DNA from 2 places in the Vallitalea pronyensis genome. Region 1 is predicted to be linked to the other one. Evidence: a T-box and tRNA genes for the amino acid it is inferred to sense, from the RefSeq annotation. Region 1 holds a T-box; the other holds one or more tRNA genes.

Region 1 (7,453 bases):
AACTTGCCTGCAACGGTAGAGATGTCGATGCCAAATATCTATGCGGATCAAATTGAATGGTTCTGTCGCAACATCAGTTGTCGTGAACATGTGATTATTAGCTTGCATACGCATAATGATCGTGGTACAGGGGTAGCTGCTACAGAACTAGGTATACTTGCAGGGGCTGACCGAGTAGAAGGTACCTTGTTTGGTAATGGTGAGCGAACAGGAAATTTAGATATATTAACTGTAGCCATGAACATGTATTCCCAAGGGATTGATCCTGAACTTCATATGGATGATATGAATAACATCATTAATATCTATGAAGCATGTACATTATTAAAAGTTCATGAACGTCACCCCTATGCAGGAGAACTTGTCTATACGGCATTCTCAGGCTCCCATCAAGATGCTATTAAAAAGGGATTTGACGCGTATAATCATGAACAAAACAAGACATGGGAAGTACCTTACTTACCTATTGACCCAGCAGATATTGGTAGAGAATATGAAGCCATTATACGTATTAACAGCCAATCGGGTAAAGGTGGCGTAGCGTATATTTTGCAGGCGGATTATGGCTATCGCTTACCTAAAAAGATGCATCCTGAGATAGGTAAACTGGTTCAAAATGTCACCGATCAAACAGGGAAAGAATTGAGCAGTCAGGATATTTATGATATTTTCTTTAATGCCTATTTTGAACAAGAAAAAATCTTAGCTCTAAAGAGTTTTGAAAGCACTTTGGAAGATCATGATACAACCCACAAGGGTATAAAAGTAACCGTGTCAGCAGAAGTTGTTTTCAGAGGTAAGTCTAGAAAGATTCAAGGTACAGGTAATGGGCCTATTGCGGCATTTGTTAATGGTATCCGTGAATTAGATATTGAACCATTTAAGTTGGCGGAATATGAAGAGCATAGTTTGAATGGCGGTGCCGATGCAGAAGCGGTAGCCTATATTGGTTTAACCAATGAAGATGGGGTTACTAAATATGGTGTTGGGAAGGATTGTAATATTAACTTGGCATCCATCAGAGCACTTATTAGTGCAATTAATCGCCACATGATACGCTAACGGAACTTTCTTATAAGCCAAGAAGAGGTCTATTGCATGATGATGATACATGCAATGGACCCCTTTCATCATTATTTAATGAATAACTGTTATGATGTGAAGTTGCTAGTTAATGATATGACCATCCTTATCGTAATAGATTGTATAGAGGACTGGTATAGGCCGCTTTACAAGTCCAGTTGTCGTAAAGGTTTTCCATTCTTTTACGGGACGCTTCCATGTTGAATTATCTGAACTGATAATACCTTGATTCTTAAGTTCCATTTCTTTATCCCAATCAATAATAAATGACTCGCCATTTTCTAAGTACCATTTGTATTCCACAATAAGCTTGTGGAGGTGTTGATTGCTTGTACAATTATAGCTGTTGGTTATAGGACAATATACTCTCTCACGATAGAATTCTTTTTTTGTCACGTTTACAGGTTTAATAACATCTACTTGTTTGCGAATGTCCACAACAGATTCATAGGTATTGTATTGGAAACCTACACCCATCTCTGCTTTGGTACAATGAGCTGGTGCACTAGCAATAGGAAAACTGTATTGATAGCCTTTGCTATGGGTACTTGTAATCGTACGACCTGTTTGGTGAGTTGATGCTACAGAATGGCTAAGGGTTACATTATGACTTACTTTTACGAGAGCGCCACTAGATATGCCCATACTGACAGCCATTGAATTTGTGACGGTTACAGAATCAACAACAGAATCCGCTATGGATATAGACTCATTTAGTGTTCCAGTGAAGTTGGAATTACGGTACACAATACCAAAAGCTCTTGCGTTACGTATTGGGTCTGAGTCGGAAGGTCCATGCACATGTTTAATATGTCGAGTACGTATGTAATAGGGTCCTATTTCAGCATCGTAATAAGATTGGTAAGGTGCATCAGGTCCCCATATGTAAGTTGTAGTAGATTTGTTTAATGCTACTAAGGGTTCAATTTTTGAGTAAGCAGTTTGCGTATCGGATGCAAAAATAGGTGAATACGTTGTCATTATAAGTGTTAAAGCAAGTAAAGGTGATAATAATCTTTTCATATTCGACCTCCTTGATTATAATGGATGTCCATTTCAAATAAATTATCTGAATAGAATCATCAAAAATAGTATATCATATAAAAAAAGAAAAGTAATCAGAAATATAAAAAAATAACATAAAACACAAGATGACATAGACATATAAGATTTTGCAACATGTGTCATGGGTAGGGTCAACATGTAGTTTTAAAAAACACATATGGTCTTGACAAGATGATGAAAATCCTATATACTTTGACTATCAAACTATTTGCAAACCAAATAAACGCTATATAGGAGGAATCAATTTGAATATACCACGACTTAAAATTGGCGATTTAGACATAAAAGTGCCTATCATACAAGGTGGAATGGGTATAGGGGTTTCAAAATCAAGATTAGCATCAGCTGTAGCAAATGAAGGTGGCGTAGGAGTTATATCAGGTGTTCAAATTGGTTATATGGAGCCAGATTTCTCAACCAATACTTTAGAAGCGAATATGCGTGCTCTTAGTAAGGAAATTAGAAAGGCTCGAGAAAAAAGCCCAAAGGGTATCTTAGGTGTTAACTTGATGGTTGCCATGAGAAATTATAAAGCATTTGTTAAGACAGCCATTAAAGAAAAAATAGATATCATTATATCAGGAGCAGGGTTACCATTAGAGTTGCCTAAACTTGTCAAAAACAGCAAGACAAAAATTGTGCCTATTGTATCTTCAAAAAAAGCCGCAAGAATTATCCTTAAACAATGGGAAAAAGTCAATCGTCTACCGGATGCAATCATTGTTGAAGGAGCTAAAGCAGGGGGTCATCTTGGATTCAAGGCTAAAGAGTTAATGGGTAATACGTATCAAGATCTACAGGATATTGTAAAAGAAGTCATTGAAACGGTTGCGCCATATGAAGAGAAATACCATAAGGTAATACCTGTTATTGCTGCCGGCGGTATATTAGAAGGGGTAGATATAGGTAAAATGCTTGATATAGGTGCAGGTGGTGTCCAAATGGGTTCTAGGTTTGTGGCAACCAATGAATGCGATGCAAACGATGCTTTTAAAAAGGCTTATATCGAAGCAACAAAAGACGATATTTGTTTATTAAATAGTCCAGTTGGTCTTCCAGGACGCGCTATACACACACCTTTTATTGATAAGACGAACCTTGGAAGAATTCCTGCTAAAAAATGTACCAATTGCTTGATTCACTGTAATCCAGCAAATACACCCTACTGTATATCGGATGCACTCATTCATTCTGTAAATGGTGAAGATGGTTTAGTCTTCTCAGGTGAGCGGGCTGGAGAAATAAAAGAAATTGTTACGGTTAAGAAACTATTTGATGAATTGATAAAGGATTTAAAAAGCTATATCTTATAAGCTATGAAATAAGGGACTGTTACATCTGATCATTTGCTAACAAATTGGTCAGATAGAACAGTCCCTTTTTTATAGTGATAAGAACCATTGACAGTTATAACTTAAAATGATTCACAATACCGGATAACTCTTGTACCAGGTTATGTACCGTTTGAATTTCATTACTAATTTGTTCTGTTTGACTAGCCTGATTCTCGGAACCGGCAGCGACTTCTTCCGTTGAAGCAGCATTCGATTGTGCTAACGAAAGAATGGCAGCAATTTGCTTAAATACTTCGTCTTTGTATTGCATTAATTGATTGCTGTTTAATTTGATACCATCTACATATGCTTGAGACATGGTTATGGAAGAATTAATGTCATCAAATTTCTTCTTTGTATCGGTTAAGAGCTCCATTTGAGCTTTTACGGCTTCACGAACCATTTTTGTTTCGTTATAAGCTGTATTTGATTTGTCTTGTAAACTTTTAACAATGTTGTCAATCTGTGCAGTTGATTCAGCGGATTGCTCGGCAAGATTTCTAATTTCTTCAGAAACAACGGCGAATCCTTTACCGTGTTCACCAGCGCGAGCTGCTTCAATAGCTGCATTAAGAGCCAGAAGATTGGTTTGTTCCGCGATAGAGGTAATAAGCGTGGTTACTTGGCTGATTTGCTCAGCTTTTTCATTGGTTTCACGTACAATTTCATAAACACTCTTGGTGGATTGTGCACTTTCTGTACTCTTTTGTAACAAGGCATCTAGGGATTGGTCACCATGCTGTACAGAACTGTTGATTTCTTGGAAAGAACTTAGAAGAGCTGTAATAATGTCTAGGTCTTCATCAATAATCTTTCCTAGTACATCAATTGAATTCTGACCATTTTCAACATTTTCAACTTGTGATGTTGAACTTTCTGCAATATGTTCAATAGCAAGTGACATTTGTTCCATACCATGTTGAATGGACTTGGAGGATTCACTAATGACATCTGATGATGAAGATAGTCGGTCCGTGTTCTGTTTAATCTGAGAAACAGTATCTACTAAGTTGTTTCTCAAATTGGCAAATGACCTTAATAAGCTACCGCTTTCATCTTGACGTTTAAGGACTTTTTCATCCATTGGAAAACGTAAATCGCCATCAGAAACAGCATCTGCATGGTTGCTAATTTTGCTTAGTGAAGGTGCTAATTTAAATGTTAGTCGATAAAGTACAAAGATGGTTAATAATAAATTAATGGATGCTGCAACTAGAAATAGATAGCCTATCATCGTCAAATTGTCAAAGAGATTTGTGGACTCTGTATTGGTATTGAGTTGGAGTATGAAGACTGCAAATACGATACCAACAATTGATAATAGGCCACTGAGTGTTAACGAAATTGTTAGAAGCTTCCCCTTCAGTTTTTTCAAAATTTTCACCTCGGTTTACTTTCTTTTTTATTATCATTTATAACACTTTTATTATAACATAACTTTTAACCAAATCCTATCATTAATGCCAAATTATGACAATATACCTAGATACAAAGAATTAAAAATTGCCTATAAAACGCATAAATTTATAACGCCATATGTGCTTACTTTCGCTCTTAATACGTATATTTTTATATACCTTGCCTATAAATATAATGATATTATGGTATTATTTTAATATCTATTACATAAAAATAGTATTAATCCTTGTAAAATAAAATGAAATATGTTAAACTGCTAAAAAATATAGAATAAGGCGATGATTTGGATAAGTAGCGAACATCTCTTGTACCAGCGAGTTAGGAAATGGTGGAAGCCTAATGATCATGTGTTTGTGAAACGCACCAAGGAGCATTCTTTTGAACATTCCAGTAGAAAGAACGTATACCTGCGATAAAGGTCTTTGAGAGGATATGATAACATCTATTCGATGTTGATATCAATGAGAGTGGTACCGCGGTAATCCCGTCTCTATTAAGAGATGGGGTTTTTTGTTGTCTTATAAGGAAAATCTGTGAATTTCGTATATGAAATAGAAGCATGTTCATATGCGTTTAAAGATATAAGAAAAGTAAAAGGAGGTAGTATGTATGATGCGAACATATACACAATTAATTGATGCATGTTTACAAGAACCATTTGATAAGATGGTATGTCACTTTACTAGACCGCCTTCCCTTGCATTAGGTGATTTATCATTACCTTGTTTCCCTTTAGCAAAAAAGCTGAAAAAAAGCCCTATGGACATAGCCCATGAACTAAAAGATGCTTTTCATTCACTTTCTTTTATAGAGCAAGTGGTTGCGAAAGATGGGTATTTAAATTTTTACTTTAAGCGTCGTCAAGTGATTCAAGATACTTTATTAGAAATTAAACATAAGAAACACCAATATGGTTCAAATGAATCGGGGATAGGTAAAACAGCCCTTATTGAGCACACCAGTATTAACCCTAATGCGTCACCCCATGTTGGTCGTGCTAGAAATGCGCTTATTGGTGATGTACTTAAACGATTAATGACTTTTGAAGGCTATAAAGTGAATACACATTATTTTGTAAACGATGTTGGTAAGCAGATTGCCATGTTAGTGTATGCAACGCAACATGAAGAGAAGGTCACATTTAAAGAGTTGTTGCAACACTATGTGCGTATGCATGAAGCCATGAAAGATAATCCACAGATAGAAGAAGAAATATTTAAATTATTATATGCATTTGAAAATGGCGATGTTTCTGTTAGAAAATCATTTCAAAACATTGTAGACATATGCATCAAAGGACAAGTAGGTCTTTTCAAGGACTTAAGCATTAACTACGACACCTTTCAATATGAATCAGCGTATATTTTTAATGGTGCATTACAGGAAGTTTTGAAACAATTAAAGACCACAGGAAATCTGGAAGAAGATGAAGAAGGCCGCTTGGTTCTTAATCTAGAAGCATACAACATACCGACGAAAGCACCTTATCTGGTTTTATCCAGAAAAGATAAGACCTCCCTGTATCCACTTCGAGATATTGCTTATTCCATGCACAAGGCAAAGACTAATACCCATGTGAATATGATTGTTCTAGGGGAAGATCAAAAGTCCTATCACCAACAAGTGAGTGCTGCATTAGATCTATTAGGGTACACAGCACCCACACCTGTACATTATTCATTTGTATTGCTAAAAGACGGTAAAATGGCTACTCGTGAGGGAAAGGTCGTTTTATTAGAAGATTTTATGTCCCTTGCCATTGAAAAATCCATGGCATACATGAAAGAAAATAATAGGGAAGTGGATGTGACTACAGCAAAGACAATTGCCTATGGTGCAGTAAAATATGCCATACTAAAGACAGCCAATCATAAGAATGTTACCTTTGATTTGGAGAAGGCTTTAAGTTTTGAGGGAAATACAGGACCTTATTTACAATATAGTATAGCAAGAATACATTCCATCTTAGACAAATGCCAATTTCAAGAAGATGAACAGATTGACTATGGTCTTCTAGAAGAAGATTTGGTTTATGATTTGATATTGGATTTGCTATTTTTTAATGACGTAGTAGCAAAGGCCCTTAAGGATGCAAGTCCCCACATTATTGCTAATTATGTTTATGGTCTAACCAAGAAGTTCTCAACGTTCTATCATCAGTGCTCCATTATACATGCCAAAAGCAAAGCACTACAGTCTGCACGTTTAGCCTTGATTAAAGGTGTCATACAAGTGAGTATAAATGCATTACATTTGCTAGGTATTAACGTCGTAAAGTCTATGTAAAAATACAGAATGGTATCTTTAGAAAAGTGGATAGCCAATACAATAACAAAATCATCATAAGTTATATAAAGTGTTATATTAGAGAATTATTTAGCACACTCACACCTATTATCATATAGTAGTATTAGAACAAATAAAAGGAGCAATTCTGATGGAGAGCTATCAATATAACGCTAAGAAAAAAGATGATAAAAAGATGCATAACATGATGCCTATGAAAGATTATGATATGTACATGAAGAAGAATAGGGATATGGATCGTATGG
Region 2 (7,453 bases), 2.4 Mb from region 1:
TCAATAGTTAGAATAACAGCAACAAACAAGAAGCTAAACACCAAATTAACGCCTAAGACTAAGAAATAATCATTTTGTGTAATACCATTTAATAATAATCGCCCAAGTCCAGGTACACCAAAAAATCGTTCAACTACAATACCGCCTGTCAATAGAGCAACCGTCATGGGTCCAAGAATAGTAATAACAGGGATTAGAGCATTACGTATTGCATGCCTTACAATAACTTTTGGTTTACTTAAACCTTTAGCTCTAGCTAATAGAATATAATCACTGCTTAATACTTCTACTAATTCTGCACGCATATAGCGCATAGTAGAAGCGATAACAAATAATGATAATGCCAAGGATGGCAAGATAGATGAGTACAGCGAATCAAATGTGGATACACCCCTGCTTACATCTACCGGTTCATAGAGATATGGGAACCAATTCAATTTGGTACAGAAAAAGTACTGCAAAAAGGCGGCAGCAACAAATCCTGGAATTGATACCCCGATAACCCCCAAAATCGTCGAAAGGTGGTCCCAAAAAGAACCTTTGTAGATGGCGGCCATTGCACCCAGAAAAATTCCAACAATAACACCAAAGATTAGAGCTATTGTTCCAATTTTTACGGTATGCTGTAATTTTATAGCAATAAGCTTACTAACAGGTTGATCTTGAAGTTTAAATGAATTGCCTAAATCTCGATTAATAATTAAGTTCTTTAGATATCTTGTGTACTGCACAAATGCCGGCTCGTTTAACCCATATTTCCTCATCATCATCTCTTTTTGAACATTGGTTATCTTAGGATTTTCAAAAGGCGTTCCGGGCATTAGGCGTAACAAGAAAAAGTTAATCGTTAACACAATAAAGAGTGTCAGAACGATTAGAGCTATTCGTTGCAGCGCATAACGAATCATGTGTTAACCTCCAATCAATTAATACTTTATCAGATTAAAATATTACTAAACATAAGTTTTGGCAGGATACCCTGCCAAAACTTTATGCATTATGAAATTAGAATTGCGTTGTGATTATTCTTCCATTTTTACCCACTTGTAGATAAAGTCAGCACCAAATTGCTGTAATACAAGATTCTTAATCTTAGGATTCATAAGGTATAATCTTGTACGTTGGTATAATGGAACAATTACTTGTTCTTCTTCAAGTAATATCTTCTCTAATTCAACGAATTTCTCAAAACGCTCTTTTGCTTTTGTTGGAACTGCTAACTCTCCGCTACCTGCTGCTTCAATACCTTCATCATAATATGGATTTGAATAACGTCCACTATTATGAGAACCTGTAGATATCCACATATCCATGAATGTCATTGCATCTGGGTAGTCAGGACCCCAACCAGCCCAGTTCATCTCAAAGTCACCTTCATCTGCTCTTTTAATCTTATCGGCAAATGGAAGTGGAGAAATTTCAACTTCAATGTTTCCTAAGTTCTTTTCTAATTCATCTTTAATATGTGTACCAATTTTCTTAGAGCTTTCATTGTTATAAATTATAAGCTCCATGGTTACATTTTCTACTCCAGTATCTGCTAAAGCTTTTGCCCATAACTCTTTTGCTTTGGCAGGGTCAAGTGCATTATAACCATTGCCACCATTGTACATATCCTGAGCTACTTCTCGGAAACCTTTTCCATCATGTGCTGAACTGGCTACAAAATTCTTTGGTACAAAGAAGTCAGCTGGAACAGATCCATTTTTTAATATAACATCTGTAATGTAGCTTTTATCAATCGCCATGTTAATCGCTTTTCTTGCATCGACATTTCGTAATACTTTTTGAGCCGGTGTCATTTTACCATTATTCATGTTAAGCTCAATATAGAAGATTACAGCCTCGCCCATTGGAACTGCATCAGGACGGTTACCATGTTTATCTACATTCTCACCAGTAACAACACTTCTATCTACTTCACCACTTAAGTACATTTGAACGGATGTATCGTTGCTACCACCTTCAATAACACGGTAGTCAAGAGCATCAATATCTACATTAGCAGCATCCCAGTAACCTTCGTTTTTCACTAGATAATGTCTCTCGGATAATTTCCACTCTTTGAAGATATACGTACCATTGTATAAGAAGTTTTCTACTGTTTTACCATACTTCTCTTCACCTACTTCATTAAAGAACTTTTCACTTGCTGGCATAAATGAACCAAAAGTCATTAAGTCTTTGAAGTAAGGAACAGGATAAGCAAGCTCTATTTCCAGTGTATAGTCGTCTACAGCTTTGATTGCTAGGCTGTCAATTAACTTATTAAGCTCTTCTTTAGCACCATCAATAGAACCAAATTTTTCATTAATAGCATCGCCTTTTTCTTTAACAGATGCTTCTAATTCTTTCTTTGCAGCATCAAATTGCTGTTGAGCTGTTTGCTCATCTGTATCTTCGTAATCTGTAACAGCAATTTTGTCTAATTCTTTTGTGTCACGCTCGAATTTAACAATTTGGTCATTTAATACAACCGCTTCTGAACCATTCTTGATTCCAGCTGTTCTAATCATGGTTGAATATTGAGCCGCTTGTGTTGGATCAAGTAATTTCTTCCAAGCAAACACAAAGTCATGAGCTGTTACTTCAGCATAAGGCTCTCCATCAACAGTCATCCATTGAACGCCTTTTTTTAGTTTAAAAGTATATTTTAGTCCATCTGGAGCTATTTCTTCACTTTCAACAAGTTCTTTTTGAGGTGTACCATCTACACCTAAGATATATAATCCACTAACAACATTACCTAACACTCTAAAAGATACTGCGTCTGTAGCAAGCCATGTTACGAGAGATGGTATATTCTCGCTTTCAAGTAAGTTTATTACTTTAGGTTCTTCAGCAGTATCACCGTCATTATTATCTTTATCACCGTCATTATTGTCTGGTTCCTTTTCTCCCTCAGTTGCAGGATCTGTGTCATCTCCAGTAGCAGGCTTGTCTGTATTGCTACCACAAGCAGCTAATGATAGTGTCATGGTTAACACTAGTAGTAAAGCTAGTAACTTTTTCATAAAAATCCTCCTTTTATAGTTTGTATCCCACCCTAGATATTATTTATTTATGTATCTTTTAAGTCGGGCTTTTAGCTCATTTCCTAGTACTCTGTGACCAGTACCAAAAAATGATATTAATCATTATATAACAATTTAGGCGCTTTGTAAAGGTTTTGGTAATAGGTTACCACGGTAAAGCAATGCCCTGATATAGCGCTTTTGCAGTAAAATATAGCTGATATTTTAGGGCTTTATGTCAAATTTTAAATATCAAGCTGTTTTTAGCCATCTTTTCTGTCGAAGCAATCGACACTTTTTTGACAACACTTGTCATCCTAAAAGTATTTTATCGTCATTATATTACATATTGCAAACAATCAATTAACCTATGGGATTTATAGCCTGTCTATGGTATAATAGTCCGTGAAATACGAACAAATTGCTTTAAACCTAGGAGGTTATTGTATGAAGTGGGTAAACAAACTTGTTATTTTTCTAATTATCATTTGTACCATTAGTTATATATTAGCACTTATAGGAAAGCCTTCCAGTACGATGAGTTTTATGGCTTTATTTTTAGATCGTTTGTTTATGGTAAATCTTGTTATCTTTGTTATAAGTGGTTTTGTGTTTATTGATAACTTTGGAACCTTTAATGTTTTTAAATATTCTGTGAGACATTTTCGGGCAACCGTTTCCAAAAAATATAAAAATCAATTACTTCAAGAAAATGATACCCTTGAAACAGACAGGGATATCAAAACGTTTCTTCAGAAGAAATTCTTATTCGCTCAAACAAAACATAATGCTGCTAATGTTTATTTTGCTTTTAGCGGAAGTATATTCCTTCTATACATCGTCATTACGTTTGTCCTTGTCTAATTGCCATAACATCTTAAGGGTTGTCTTCATGTACTGTATGTTACAGAGGCAATCCTTTAACTTTATTTTTTTGTATTAAAGCATTATAACTTCATTATATATATGTAGTAATAGATAACTGTATCAATAAAATATGTTAAAAAATAAACTTATTTCATGTATAAACATGCATTTAGAAAGGGTAATATCCATGGAAATAGAAAAAAAGTTTCTTATTCATAAAGGCAAGATTCAATTGAAAGAGTACCCCTTTGTCACCATTGAGCAAGGGTATATCTGTACGGACCCTGTCATCCGGATTCGTAAAAAAGACGATGAATACTTCATCACCTATAAGTCATCGGGCTTGATGGTTCGTCAAGAGTTTGAAGAAATGATATCCCAGGAACAATACAACAGCCTAAAAAAGAAGGTAGATTACCATCTTATAAAAAAACGACGGTACCTTGTCCCCATCTCTCATGGCTTAACAGCTGAAGTGGATGTTTTTGATTATCACCTACAAGGACTTGTGATGGCTGAAGTGGAATTTTCCACAGAAGAAATGGCAAATGCTTTTAAGCCGCCCCACTGGTTTAGAAGAGATGTCACATTTAACCCCTTATTCCACAATAGTCATTTATGTCAAGAAAGTAATCTTCACTTTTTGAAACATCTGTAGTCTATCTGTTATAGACGAATCTTCTACCATAAGATTAACCATATATAATAGAAACAACTGATTTATTAATAAGAGTATCTCATCACATAAAAAGATAAGTAATGTTAACTATTTACCAAGTATAATCTCAATGTAACGCAAACAAAAAACACTTGATCAAATCAAGTGTTTTTTATTAATGCGGATGAAGGGAGTCGAACCCCCACGCCGCAAGGCGCTAGATCCTAAGTCTAGTGCGTCTGCCAATTCCGCCACATCCGCTTAGTGTGTTTTCCTCAACAATAATAATATATTTCAAGTATTATGTCAAGTGCTTTTTTGAAGCAATGAGCCACCCGAGACTCGAACTCGGGACACCTGGATTAAAAGTCCAGTGCTCTAGCCGACTGAGCTAGTGGCCCAAAACTGGGTAGGCAGGATTCGAACCTACGCATACTAGAGTCAAAGTCTAGTGCCTTACCGCTTGGCGACTACCCATTAATATATGAGGGTGAGTAATGGGATTCGAACCCACGGCCTCAAGAGCCACAATCTTGCGCTCTAACCAACTGAGCTATACCCACCATATATTTACACGATAGAAAAATCTATCAGCGTGCCTGCAGGGACTCGAACCCCGGACACGTGGCTTAGAAGGCCACTGCTCTATCCTGCTGAGCTACAGGCACATCAACAAGAACATAGCCTTGCCAGTAATGATCACATTACAAGCGGGTGATGGGAATCGAACCCACGTATCCAGCTTGGAAGGCTGGTGTTCTACCATTGAACTACACCCGCAGATGAATCGGGGTGACAGGATTCGAACCTGCGACCTCTTGAACCCAAATCAAGCGCTCTAGCCAAGCTGAGCCACACCCCGATATACATGCTTTTTCGTCGCTTTTTCAAACGCAAGAGTAATTATACACACGCTTTTACCATATGTCAATACTTTTTCGTAATTTTTTTATTGTCAAATGATATTTTCCATCTTCTTCTATCTCTAATACCCCATAACTAGGGCCTTTTCCATCTCTTGGCAAAGTCAAACTTCCCGGGTTGAAAAGTGTTATGCCATCCATGTTTTTCTCCATAGCCACATGTGTATGCCCAAATAAAATAATCTTAACACCTTTTTTTCTTCCTTCTTTTATGATTGTGTCCAAATTCCATTTTACCTGATAATAATGTCCATGGGTGATGAATAGCTTAACACCATAGAATGCTAATACTTTCTCTCGAGGAGCTTTTGAAGCATAATCACAGTTTCCTGGTACATAATCAATGGGTATGGGGCACATACAATCTAATGCCTCTGCATCTTGTTCCATATCACCTAAATGTATAATTCGATCAAAATCTGTTATTTGCTTAACAATTTTTGTTGCATTTGCTATATGACCATGGGTGTCACTTATTATAAGTATTTTCATAATTCCTCCATAATATACGATGTCTGATCATGACGTCAGAAGCCCATAAGCAAACTTTTAGTGAACTATGATTTCCGCTCTTCTAATTGTTCTTTCATACTTCTAAGGGCTTTTCCTCGATGACTGATGCGATTTTTCAATGCCCTGTCCATTTCTGCGGTGGTACAGTTGTATTCTGGTACATAAAAAATGGGATCATACCCAAAGCCATTTTGCCCTCTTTCTTCCTCTATAATACGTCCTTCAATGGTACCTCTACTGGTTCGTATATCACCGTCTGGAAAAACAGCCGCAATAACACATACAAAGCGGGCTGTACGGAGGGCTTCTGAAACATTCTCTAGATGATCAATAATCATCTTATTTTTTATGGCATAAGGCGTATCTTCTCCACCAAAACGTGCAGAATAGATACCTGGCTTTTTATCCATGTAATCCACTTCCAGCCCAGAATCATCAGCCAATACAATACAATGGGCAACTTCACTTACTTTTTTGGCCTTGATAATGGCATTTTCTTCAAAGCTTGTCCCATCTTCAATAATTGTCACATGTATACCAGCATCTTCCATGGATATTACTTCATATGGACTGTCTGCCATGATTTCATTAATTTCTTTTATTTTTCCCGTATTTTTTGTTGCAAATATTATCTTTTCTTTTGTGGTCATATGCATGTCTCCTTTCTACTTACGGTTAGGCCTCTACAACTTCCTTTTGGATCTCTATAAGCTCCTGTATGCCCTTTTCTGCACTCTTTAATAAAGCATCTAGCTGCACCCTTGTAAATGGCGCTTGCTCGCCTGTTCCTTGCACTTCAATATACGCTCCATGTTCTGTCATAATAACATTCATATCAACTGTTGCATGACTGTCTTCTTCATAACACAAATCTAATAGTACCTCTCCATCGACAACACCGACGCTAATGGCTGCAACATAAGCCGATAAAGGCATTTTTTCAATTAAGCCATCTTTTAAGAGTTTTTTACAGGCCAGTACAAACGCTACATAGGCTCCCGTTATGGATGCTGTCCTTGTCCCACCATCTGCCTGTATCACATCACAATCCAACGTTATTGTTCGTTCTCCTAAGGCTTTAAAGTCCACAACAGCTCGAATTGCTCTACCAATCAATCGTTGTATTTCTACGGAACGGTTATTTTTCTTAAGGCGTTGTATGTCCCGATTATTTCTATCCAAGGTCGCTCTTGGCAACATGGCATATTCAGCAGTTACCCATCCTTCTCCTGAATCTTTTTTGAATGACGGTACTCTTTCTTCCACACTTGCGTTACAGATAACTTTCGTGTCGCCCATCTCAATGAGCACAGAACCCTCTGGGTACTTTATATAGTTCTTGGTAATTTTCACTTCTCGCGTATCTTGATTATCTCTTCCATCGATCCTTGACAATTTTATTCAATCCTTTCTTCCCATTCTTCTCTAGTATAACCGTTTACTTCTGTACCTTCAACCAATAGTTTCCCATTTTCTTC

Evidence for each region. The T-box of region 1 lies ahead of argS (arginine--tRNA ligase). A T-box ahead of a tRNA ligase gene usually reads a tRNA of that ligase, here a tRNA-Arg.
Region 2: it has a tRNA-Arg gene. The T-box ahead of argS (arginine--tRNA ligase) is inferred to sense a tRNA for this amino acid. The anticodon was not compared.

The regions. Positions count from the first base shown of each region.
Region 1 covers NZ_CP058649.1:3,637,494-3,644,946, reverse strand. Annotated here, with positions in the region: gene leuA (2-isopropylmalate synthase) at 1-1,062, shown strand, start outside; gene HZI73_RS15370 (hypothetical protein) at 1,168-2,106, opposite strand; gene HZI73_RS15365 (NAD(P)H-dependent flavin oxidoreductase) at 2,394-3,461, shown strand; gene HZI73_RS15360 (methyl-accepting chemotaxis protein) at 3,556-4,857, opposite strand; T-box leader at 5,171-5,396, shown strand; gene argS (arginine--tRNA ligase) at 5,511-7,187, shown strand; gene HZI73_RS15350 (hypothetical protein) at 7,339-7,453, shown strand, end outside.
Region 2 covers NZ_CP058649.1:1,259,273-1,266,725, reverse strand. Annotated here, with positions in the region: gene HZI73_RS05275 (ABC transporter permease) at 1-908, opposite strand, end outside; gene HZI73_RS05270 (peptide ABC transporter substrate-binding protein) at 1,023-3,014, opposite strand; gene HZI73_RS05265 (DUF3899 domain-containing protein) at 3,462-3,878, shown strand; gene HZI73_RS05260 (CYTH domain-containing protein) at 4,069-4,539, shown strand; tRNA gene HZI73_RS05255 (tRNA-Leu) at 4,719-4,800, opposite strand; tRNA gene HZI73_RS05250 (tRNA-Lys) at 4,867-4,940, opposite strand; tRNA gene HZI73_RS05245 (tRNA-Gln) at 4,945-5,016, opposite strand; tRNA gene HZI73_RS05240 (tRNA-His) at 5,029-5,102, opposite strand; tRNA gene HZI73_RS05235 (tRNA-Arg) at 5,134-5,207, opposite strand; tRNA gene HZI73_RS05230 (tRNA-Gly) at 5,249-5,319, opposite strand; tRNA gene HZI73_RS05225 (tRNA-Pro) at 5,327-5,401, opposite strand; gene HZI73_RS05220 (metallophosphoesterase family protein) at 5,457-5,954, opposite strand; gene HZI73_RS05215 (XTP/dITP diphosphatase) at 6,020-6,625, opposite strand; gene rph (ribonuclease PH) at 6,651-7,370, opposite strand; gene HZI73_RS05205 (GerMN domain-containing protein) at 7,373-7,453, opposite strand, start outside.